Regions from separate parts of the Tolumonas lignilytica genome, predicted to be linked through region 2. Evidence: predicted binding sites of a transcription regulator. Region 2 holds the regulator's gene; the other holds the start of a gene.
The links. The regulator sigma-54, encoded in region 2, starts transcription at its own class of promoters, with help from an activator protein. The targets are predictions, from matches to a motif close to TGGCACNGTTTTNGCTT.

Region 1 (4,216 bases), 270 kb from region 2:
GAGGAAGGGACCGGTTCTGACGGGATAGATTTGCGTTGCTGATAGATGCCAAGTAGCTGCGTGGTCAGGCTGACAAATAAGAAAGCATACCCAGCTTCAGGTAAACGAAATGCGAGCAAACCCGTACCAATAAGCGTAAAAACCCAGGAAATCCAAGGCATTGTAAACTCCCGTACTTTTAGAATTATAGGCCCTCAAGTTTTAAGAATAGACGAAGAGTTTTGGGTTGCCAGTGCAGGAATGAAAAGATAAGTATGGAACTCAAGACGGTGTTTATTTAACGAGAGGAAAAACGCATCCGGGAAACGGATGCGTTTTGGTGTATCTGTGGGATATTAAGACTGGATGTCGTCCATGACGGCACTGATCTTATGGATGGCCAGGTCGGCACCTTCATGCTCTTCTTCCTGAGACAAGCGCAGGCCTACGACTTTTTTCATGGTGCCGTACACAAGGAAACCACCGACGACGGCAATTGTGATACCGAGCAGAGTACCCAGCAGTTGTGACATGAAAGACACACCGCCTACACCCCCCAATGCCTGACTACCAAAAATACCGGCAGCAATACCACCCCAGGCACCGCACAGGCCATGTAATGGCCAGACACCCAATACGTCATCGATCTGCGGACGTTTTTGCAATTGGGTAAATACCACAATAAAAATCGCACCGGCAACACCACCCACAATCAGGGCGCCGACAGGATGCATCAGGTCAGAACCGGCACACACAGCAACCAGACCAGCCAATGGACCGTTATGGATAAAACCAGGGTCGTTTTTACCCATCAGCATGGCAACCAGCGTACCACCGACCATGGCCATTAAGGAGTTAACGGCAACTAATCCACTGATACCACTCAATTTTTGTGCTGACATGACGTTAAAGCCAAACCAACCAACAATCAGGATCCAGGCACCTAATGCCAACATTGGAATATTCGATGGGGCAAAACTGAAAATCTGGCTGCCACGTACCCGGCCCCGGCGCATGCCGAGCAGGGTTAATGCAACCAGCCCAATCCAGCCACCTACGGCGTGCACCACGACGGAACCCGCGAAATCATGGAAAGGCGCACCAAACTGAGTAGTAAACCATTGTTGAATACCGAACCGGCCATTCCAGGCAATCCCCTCGAAGAAAGGGTATACCAAACCTACGATCAAGAAGGAGCTGCACAGCATCGGATAAAAACGGGCACGTTCAGCGATGCCACCACTGACAATCGCCGGAATTGCCGCGGCAAAGGTCAGCAGGAAGAAAAAGCGGGTCAGTTCCAGACCATTTTGCGTCATCAGTGTGCTGGCGCTGCTGAGGAAACTTTTATCGTAGGCCAGATAATAACCGATGAAAAAATAGGCTAAGGTTGAGATGCCGAAATCGGTAATGATTTTAACCAGGGCGTTGACCTGGTTTTTGCTGCGTACCGTTCCCAGTTCCAGAAAAGCAAAGCCTGCGTGCATTGCCAGCACCATGACAGCACCCAGCAATAAGAACAGGGTATCTGCACCACTGGTTAGGGTTGCTATTGCGTTTGTGGTTTCCACCAACATCTCCTCCATCAATTTATAACGCGCCCCAAATTTGTGCTTTGTGGCAACATCCTATTTTTTGAGTCATTTTGTGACTCAAATTTGTGCTATTCCCTATATTGGGGCGCTAATAAGATACACAAAATGTGCCAAATTGATTCACGGGAAGAATAAGGCTTATAAAACAATAACTTCTTCGTGGTTATTTTGTCAGAACATTGATGTGATTTGAATTTGCTAACCATTTTGGTGCTGTTGTGCACAAAAACAATGCGGATGTAATAAAGCAGAGCATAAGCGTATCAGAAAGTCCCCTGTTGATTGCCAACAGGGGAGGAAAGAGAGTTAACTCAAGCTTAAACGATAGTATTCAGCCGCTTTTTCAAACAACCGCAGTTGTTCCAAAATAGCAGCCAGTGTGCGTTGATCTTTTGCCGAAGGCTGCAGGGCGATGCTGCGCTCCAGATAGCCTTGTGCCAGCACATATTGCTCCTGATGATAATAAAGATGGCCCAAGGCCGACAACAAGACGGCAGATTGCGGATGTTGTTTCAGCTGGCGTAACAACAGCTGCAGTAGCGCTGAGGCATCCTCCAGTTTCAAATTGGCACAACGTTGCCAGAGCGCTTCATTGGCCTGCTTGCGCAACCGTGGCAGCAGTTGTTCGGCGGCAGTCTGATCTTGATGATGCTGGATCAGACTATCTATCAGCGCCAACTGCAGTTGTGGGGTATGACGGATGAGTCGTGACTGATGCTGCCAGAAGGCGAGCAATGCATCCGCAGTTTGCTCCTCTAATATTTTATCGAACTGTGCGCGGAAGTTCTTTTCCTGCGCGGCGATGAATTCTTCTTCCGTCAACAGTTGCTGCTTGCGTAACAGCGGCAGTAGTTCCAATTCTTCCTGCCAGGCCTGTTGTGACTGATAGATTCGGTACAGACGCTGCAGAATTTGCGGATGGTGTGGCCAGCGTAACCGCAATTGTTCCAGCAATTCCCGGCTGCGTTGCCATTCCCCCTGATCCTGCAACAGACGCACCTGAGTTAACTGAATCGCCAGCTGGGCCTGCGGGTCGAGTTCTGCGGCTTTCTGCAGATAGTCGTCGCGTTTCTGATATTCGCTTTGGGCGTGCGCGGCTTCAGCGGCCGACAGGTAGTTGAGCAAAGGGAGATCGCTTTTCTCAGCACTGCGCAGCATCAGGTGTTCTGCGCGCTGATATTCCCCTTCAGCCAGCGCGGTCATCCCTTTCTGGGTCTGACGCTGTGCTTTCAGATAACGGCGGTTTTGCCACCAGCCGCGGAGACCTCGCCGTACGCTGAATAAGCGGGTCAGCACATTTTCAGTCAGTAGCAGCACCAGATAAAAGACAAAGGCAAGAAGGGTGGCGGTCACAACACTCATTTCAATGGTGTAACCCGCGATGGCGATCATGACATAGCCCTGATGATCGGCCAGTTGCGGGCCCAGTAACAGCGCGGCAGCCAGAATGACCAGTAACAGTATCAGACGGATCATGCTTCTTTCTCCTTAGCGGGCGGCCGGGGTGGCTTGCCAGCGCTCAGCGAGCGTTTTTTCCAGCAATGGCTGCACCGCGAATGTCTTGGGATAATGTGGCGTAATATCCACTTCCTGCATGGCGGTCAGCTCTTTTTGCATGAATACGGTCGCACTGTCATCGGCTTCATAATAATCGCCGAGCCATGCTTGTGCTTTTTGCAGGTGGTCGCGGAAATTGGCTTGTTCCTGACGTAATAGGCAAAGCTGGGCTAACTGTAATTGCAGCCGGAGATTTTCCTGCAAATAGGTGGTTTGATCAGGCGTTAATAAGGCTTCTACCTCGCCATTCTGACGATGAATGGTAATGAAATGTTCAGCAAAATGTTTGGCACTCTTTTCCAGATTGGCTTTCCAGTCGCTGACCTGATCGCTGACTTCATCACTGGTAGGGTCTTCTTCCAGTTTAGGTTCCAGCCCTTTGATTTTTAACTGATCGATGTTATCCAGCAGGGTACCAACGCGCAGAGATAACCCTTCCCGGTCAACATCCGGTGCCGATTTTACCGCCGCAATATCGGCGGCCAGGGCTTTCCGTAACGGGATCAGCGAGGGATCGGCCATCGCCTGGATGCGACTGTCGGCATCGGTCAGCAGGATGCCGGCTGTTGTTAAATCCTGTTCCAGCCACAGTTTCCGCCCGGCCATACGAACCAGATAAGCAGCCTCACCCAGCATCCAGTCGTTAGGACGCTGATGTTGTTGTTCCAGCCATTTCTGCTCCAGCTCTCGCTGGCGGCCATCCAGTTTCAGTTGTTGTTCGCCCAGACTGGCCAGTGATTCCTTGACGGCAGCCTGTTCTTTTTGTGTTGGCGATTGCTCATTGCGAAGCTGTTCAAGCTCGGAGCGCAGGGTATTCAGTGCCTGAGTGTCTTGTTGCTGTTGCTGATAGACATAAACACTGAAACCAGCAACACCTGCCAGCAGGATCAATAAAAGCCCCATAGCTGTTTTGGAAGAGGAGGTGCGGTGTTTAACACTGTGTGGTTTGGGTTCCTGACTAGCAGGAGGCAGTGCGGATTCCTGAGCTTCACTCATTGATTTCATCCTCTGAATTATTCTAATAATGCAGCCGCCACAGCGGAGTGCTGGGCACCTGACATAATGGTGATTCGTGCAAAACCTGA
Region 2 (4,216 bases):
AACTGATTGATGTATTTGACCACATCAGGTTGCGAATGCAGATAACGCTGCACAGGCTCATCCAATCCGGTGAGTGGCTTGAGCTCTGCAATCCAATGCGGATTTGGCAAAAACCGTGCGTCAAAGACAAAATCTGCATCTTTGGCGATGCCGTGCTTGAAGCCGAAAGACTCAAACACCATCACTAATTCATGTTCTTTTTTCCCGAGCACCCGTTCGCGGATTTGTTCACTGAGGTCATGAATACTTAGATGGCTGGTATCAATACGCAGATCGGCGAGCGATGATAATGGGGATAATAAATTGGTTTCCTGACGGATCGCCTGTTCTAACGTTAACTGTTGCCGAGACAAGGGGTGCAGTCGACGACTTTCGCCATAACGCTTTAACAAGGTTGCATTATCGGCATCAAAGAAAAAGCTGGAAAATTGCAGATCCCGATGCTGTCTGATGGCATCCAGGATAGAAACCAACTCATCGGCATTGGCTGGTAGGTTGCGAACATCGATACTCACCGCGATTTGATCGTATTTCCCTCGTAGCTCTGCCACCAACTGAAATAACAGCGAAACCGGCAAATTATCTACGCAGTAATAACCCAGATCTTCCAGAACCCGCAGGGCAACGGTTTTCCCTGAGCCAGAGCGACCACTAACCACGATGAGTTTCATCGATCATCATCCATTGATCATTTGTTGATAAAGCGCTTCGTCGGATTCGGCTAGCCGTAATTGACGACAGAAGTTTTTATCGTTGAATTTTTCTGCCACCAGCGCCAGTGTTTTCAGATGCATTTTACACTCGCTTTCTGGCACTAACATGGCAAACAAAAGATCCACGGGTTGATTGTCTATGGCATCGAAAGGGATCGGTTGTTCCAGCGTCAGGAGTATCCCAGTGACAGGATAACCATCGGGGATTCTGCCGTGCGGAATGGCAATCGCTCCGCCGATACCGGTCGTTCCCATTTTTTCCCGAGCTTGCAGACTGTCGAAGATCTTTTGTTCGTCGAGTCCTAGTTTGGGGGCGGCTAATTCGCTGATGATTTCCAGCACACGTTTTTTGCTGCTGCATGGGACTGCACTTTTCGTGCAGTCCGCAGACAAGATTTCAGAAATTAACATGATCACTTGCTAGATAGTTTTTCTTTGTATTTGATGATCTGACGATCCAGTTTATCCATCAGAGCATCAATGGCGGCATACAGACTGTCATCTTCGGCATTGGCAAAAATCTCACCACCATTGACATTCAGTTTCGCTTCCGCGATTTGTTTCAGTTTTTCTACAGATAAGATCACTTGAACGTTGTTGATGTGCTCGAAGTGACGTTCTAAACGGGCAAATTTAGTTGTGACATAATCACGCAATGCATCAGTTAACTCGATATGGTGACCTGACAGGTTGATTTGCATAACGTCTTCCTTATTGTTGGCCTACAGCAGGCGTTTGCGTTGGCTTGATGGTGGTATGGACAACGATTCGCGGTATTTTGCGATCGTTCTTCGTGCCACCATAATGCCTTGTTCAGTCAGCAAGTCTGCGATCTTGCTGTCGCTTAACGGTTTGGCCGGGTTTTCTGCCGCGACCAGTTTTTTTATTAAGGCTCTGATCGCGGTCGAAGAACACTCGCCGCCGCTCTCAGTATTAACATGACTAGAGAAAAAATACTTCAGTTCAAAGATGCCACGAGGCGTGTGCATGTATTTTTGTGTAGTAACTCGCGAAATTGTCGATTCGTGCATCTCCACTTCCTCGGCAACATCATTCAAAACCATCGGCTTCATTGCCTCTTCGCCATACTCAAAGAAGTCCTGTTGCTGTTGTACAATACAGTTGGCTACTTTCAGAAGTGTTTCATTCCGGCTTTCTAAGCTCTTGATAAACCACTTGGCTTCTTGCAAATGAGAACGGATGAACTGGCTGTCGCTGCTGTTACGGGCATGGCGTGCCATCGAGGCATAGGTTTCATTGATACGAATTTTGGGCATCGCATCCGGATTTAATTCCACCACCCAGCGCCCATTTTTCTTCAGCACGGCAACATCAGGAATGACATAACTGGATTCGCTCGGCATGACACGACTGCCGGGACGCGGCTCCAACGTCTGGATCAGTTGCAGAATTTCTTTCAGGTCAGTTTCTTTCAACTGGAGTTTGCGGGCCAGATTCCGGTAATCGCGCGCACCCAGTAGATCCATGTGATCTTTGATGGCCTGACGGGCTTCATTCAACCAGGGTGTTTCTGGTACGAACTGATTGAGCTGGATTAACAAACACTCCTGTACCGAACGGGCGGCCACTCCGATGGGATCAAAATGCTGGATCCGTTTTAACACGGCTTCAATTTCATCCATCTCCACGGGGTCTTCATCCGTTGTGACGGCTTGCTGGATCTCTTCCAGTGTGGCGCTGAGATAGCCGGATTCATCGATACTATCAATGATCGTGAGCGCAATGGCGGCATCTTGATCACTGAACGGGGTTAGGCGCATCTGCCACAAGAGATAGTCTTGTAAGGTTTCCGATGTTTCACCCTGATAAATGGATTCATCATCACTGTTCATCAGTCCACTGGAGGGGGCGGAGCCAGCAGCGGTATAAACCTCATCCCAGGTGGTATCCATGGGCAGTTCCTCAGGCATGTTTTCTTGTGCCTGAGCCATCTCTTCGCTGCTATCCGGCGGAGTGAAATCTTCATCATCAGGAAGTTCCGGCGTAGCAATATCTGATTCATCCTCTTGTTCCAATAAAGGATTGGCATCAATGGCTTGCTGGATTTCCTGCTGTAGTTCCAAAGTGGACAGTTGCAGCAGACGAATCGCTTGTTGCAATTGTGGGGTCATGGCAAGTTGTTGGCCAAGACGCAACTGTAAGGTCGGCTTCATCTACGGGATTTGTCCTTAGTCTCTAATTTCCATATCGGCGCTTGTAGTCAGCCGGTTGGCTGAAACGATCAATCTACAAGCTGTCCGTGAGTTAATTATGGCTGATAATCGCCATTGACACACTGTTTACAGGGTAAATCCTTCACCGAGGTAAACTTGTTTCACATGCTCATTTTGCAGGATCTCTGCCGGTGTGCCTTCAGCAATCAGGTTTCCATGGCTGACAATATAGGCTTTTTCGCAGACATCCAACGTTTCACGCACGTTATGATCGGTAATTAATACACCGAGACCGCGATCACGTAAATGCTCAATGATGCGTTTAATGTCGATCACGGAAATAGGATCAACACCTGCAAACGGCTCATCCAGCAGAATAAAGCGGGGCTCTACGGCCAAGGCCCGCGCTATTTCTACCCGGCGGCGTTCCCCTCCGGAGAGACTCATACCTGTGTTTTTCCGAATATGACCGATATGAAATTCTTCCAGCAAGGCTTCCATTTTTTCTTTTTGCTCCGCCCGGGTCAGTTCGCCGCGCAGTTGTAAGACGCCAAGTAAGTTCTCTTCCACCGTCAGGCGGCGAAAAATGGAGGCTTCCTGTGGAAGATAGCCAATACCATGACGTGCACGCTGATGCATGGGCATGGACGTGATGTTTTGTTCATCAATGGTGACGGTTCCACCATCTTGCGGTACCAGTCCGACAATCATATAAAAAGAGGTGGTTTTGCCTGCACCATTTGGCCCTAACAGGCCTACGACCTGCCCGGTCGCCACCTGGAGACTGACATTTTGAACCACTTGTCGGCCTTTATAACTTTTCTTCAGACCGCTTGCTTGCAAAAGAGCCATAAATTTATTGTTTGCCTGCTTTGTTAAATTCGTCAATTTCCTGTGGTAGGAAAATGGTTTTTACGCGAGAACCTTTGCCACTGCTCTGTGCAACCATCTGTTGCTTCTGGATGTCATAGCGGATCACATCGCCGTTCACTTGATTATCATCCTGTTTCAGCTCGGCTTTTCCCGTTAAGGTGACCAAGCGATCTTTGAGTTGATAGCGCAGTTCGTTGGCACTGGCATTGACTGGTTTGCCATTATCCAGGATTTGGAAAAATGTCGCCGGATAGCCGGTGGCAATCATTTCATCATTGCCTTTTTCATGACGTAATACCACGACTTTATCGGCATGGATAATGATAGACCCCTGAGTGATCTTGACGTCTTGAAGAAAGGTCACTTTGTTGGCATTCAATTCGGCCTGCTGGCTGACCGAGTCAACCGTCACAGGTTGCTGATAATCGGATTGTTTCGCAAAAGCGCTGGCCGAGA

Region 1: the regulator sigma-54 is predicted to act here: its motif matches at 1,671-1,687, upstream of H027_RS0108155 (ammonium transporter).

Annotation. Positions count from the first base shown of each region.
Region 1 is NZ_AZUK01000001.1:1,734,536-1,738,751, reverse strand. It holds gene H027_RS0108155 (ammonium transporter) at 336-1,556, opposite strand; gene H027_RS0108150 (heme biosynthesis HemY N-terminal domain-containing protein) at 1,881-3,050, opposite strand; gene H027_RS0108145 (uroporphyrinogen-III C-methyltransferase) at 3,063-4,127, opposite strand; gene H027_RS0108140 (uroporphyrinogen-III synthase) at 4,145-4,216, opposite strand, start outside.
Region 2 is NZ_AZUK01000001.1:2,008,607-2,012,822, forward strand. It holds gene rapZ (RNase adapter RapZ) at 1-671, opposite strand, end outside; gene ptsN (PTS IIA-like nitrogen regulatory protein PtsN) at 678-1,124, opposite strand; gene hpf (ribosome hibernation promoting factor) at 1,127-1,414, opposite strand; gene H027_RS0109460 (RNA polymerase factor sigma-54) at 1,436-2,887, opposite strand; gene lptB (LPS export ABC transporter ATP-binding protein) at 3,014-3,739, opposite strand; gene lptA (lipopolysaccharide transport periplasmic protein LptA) at 3,744-4,216, opposite strand, start outside.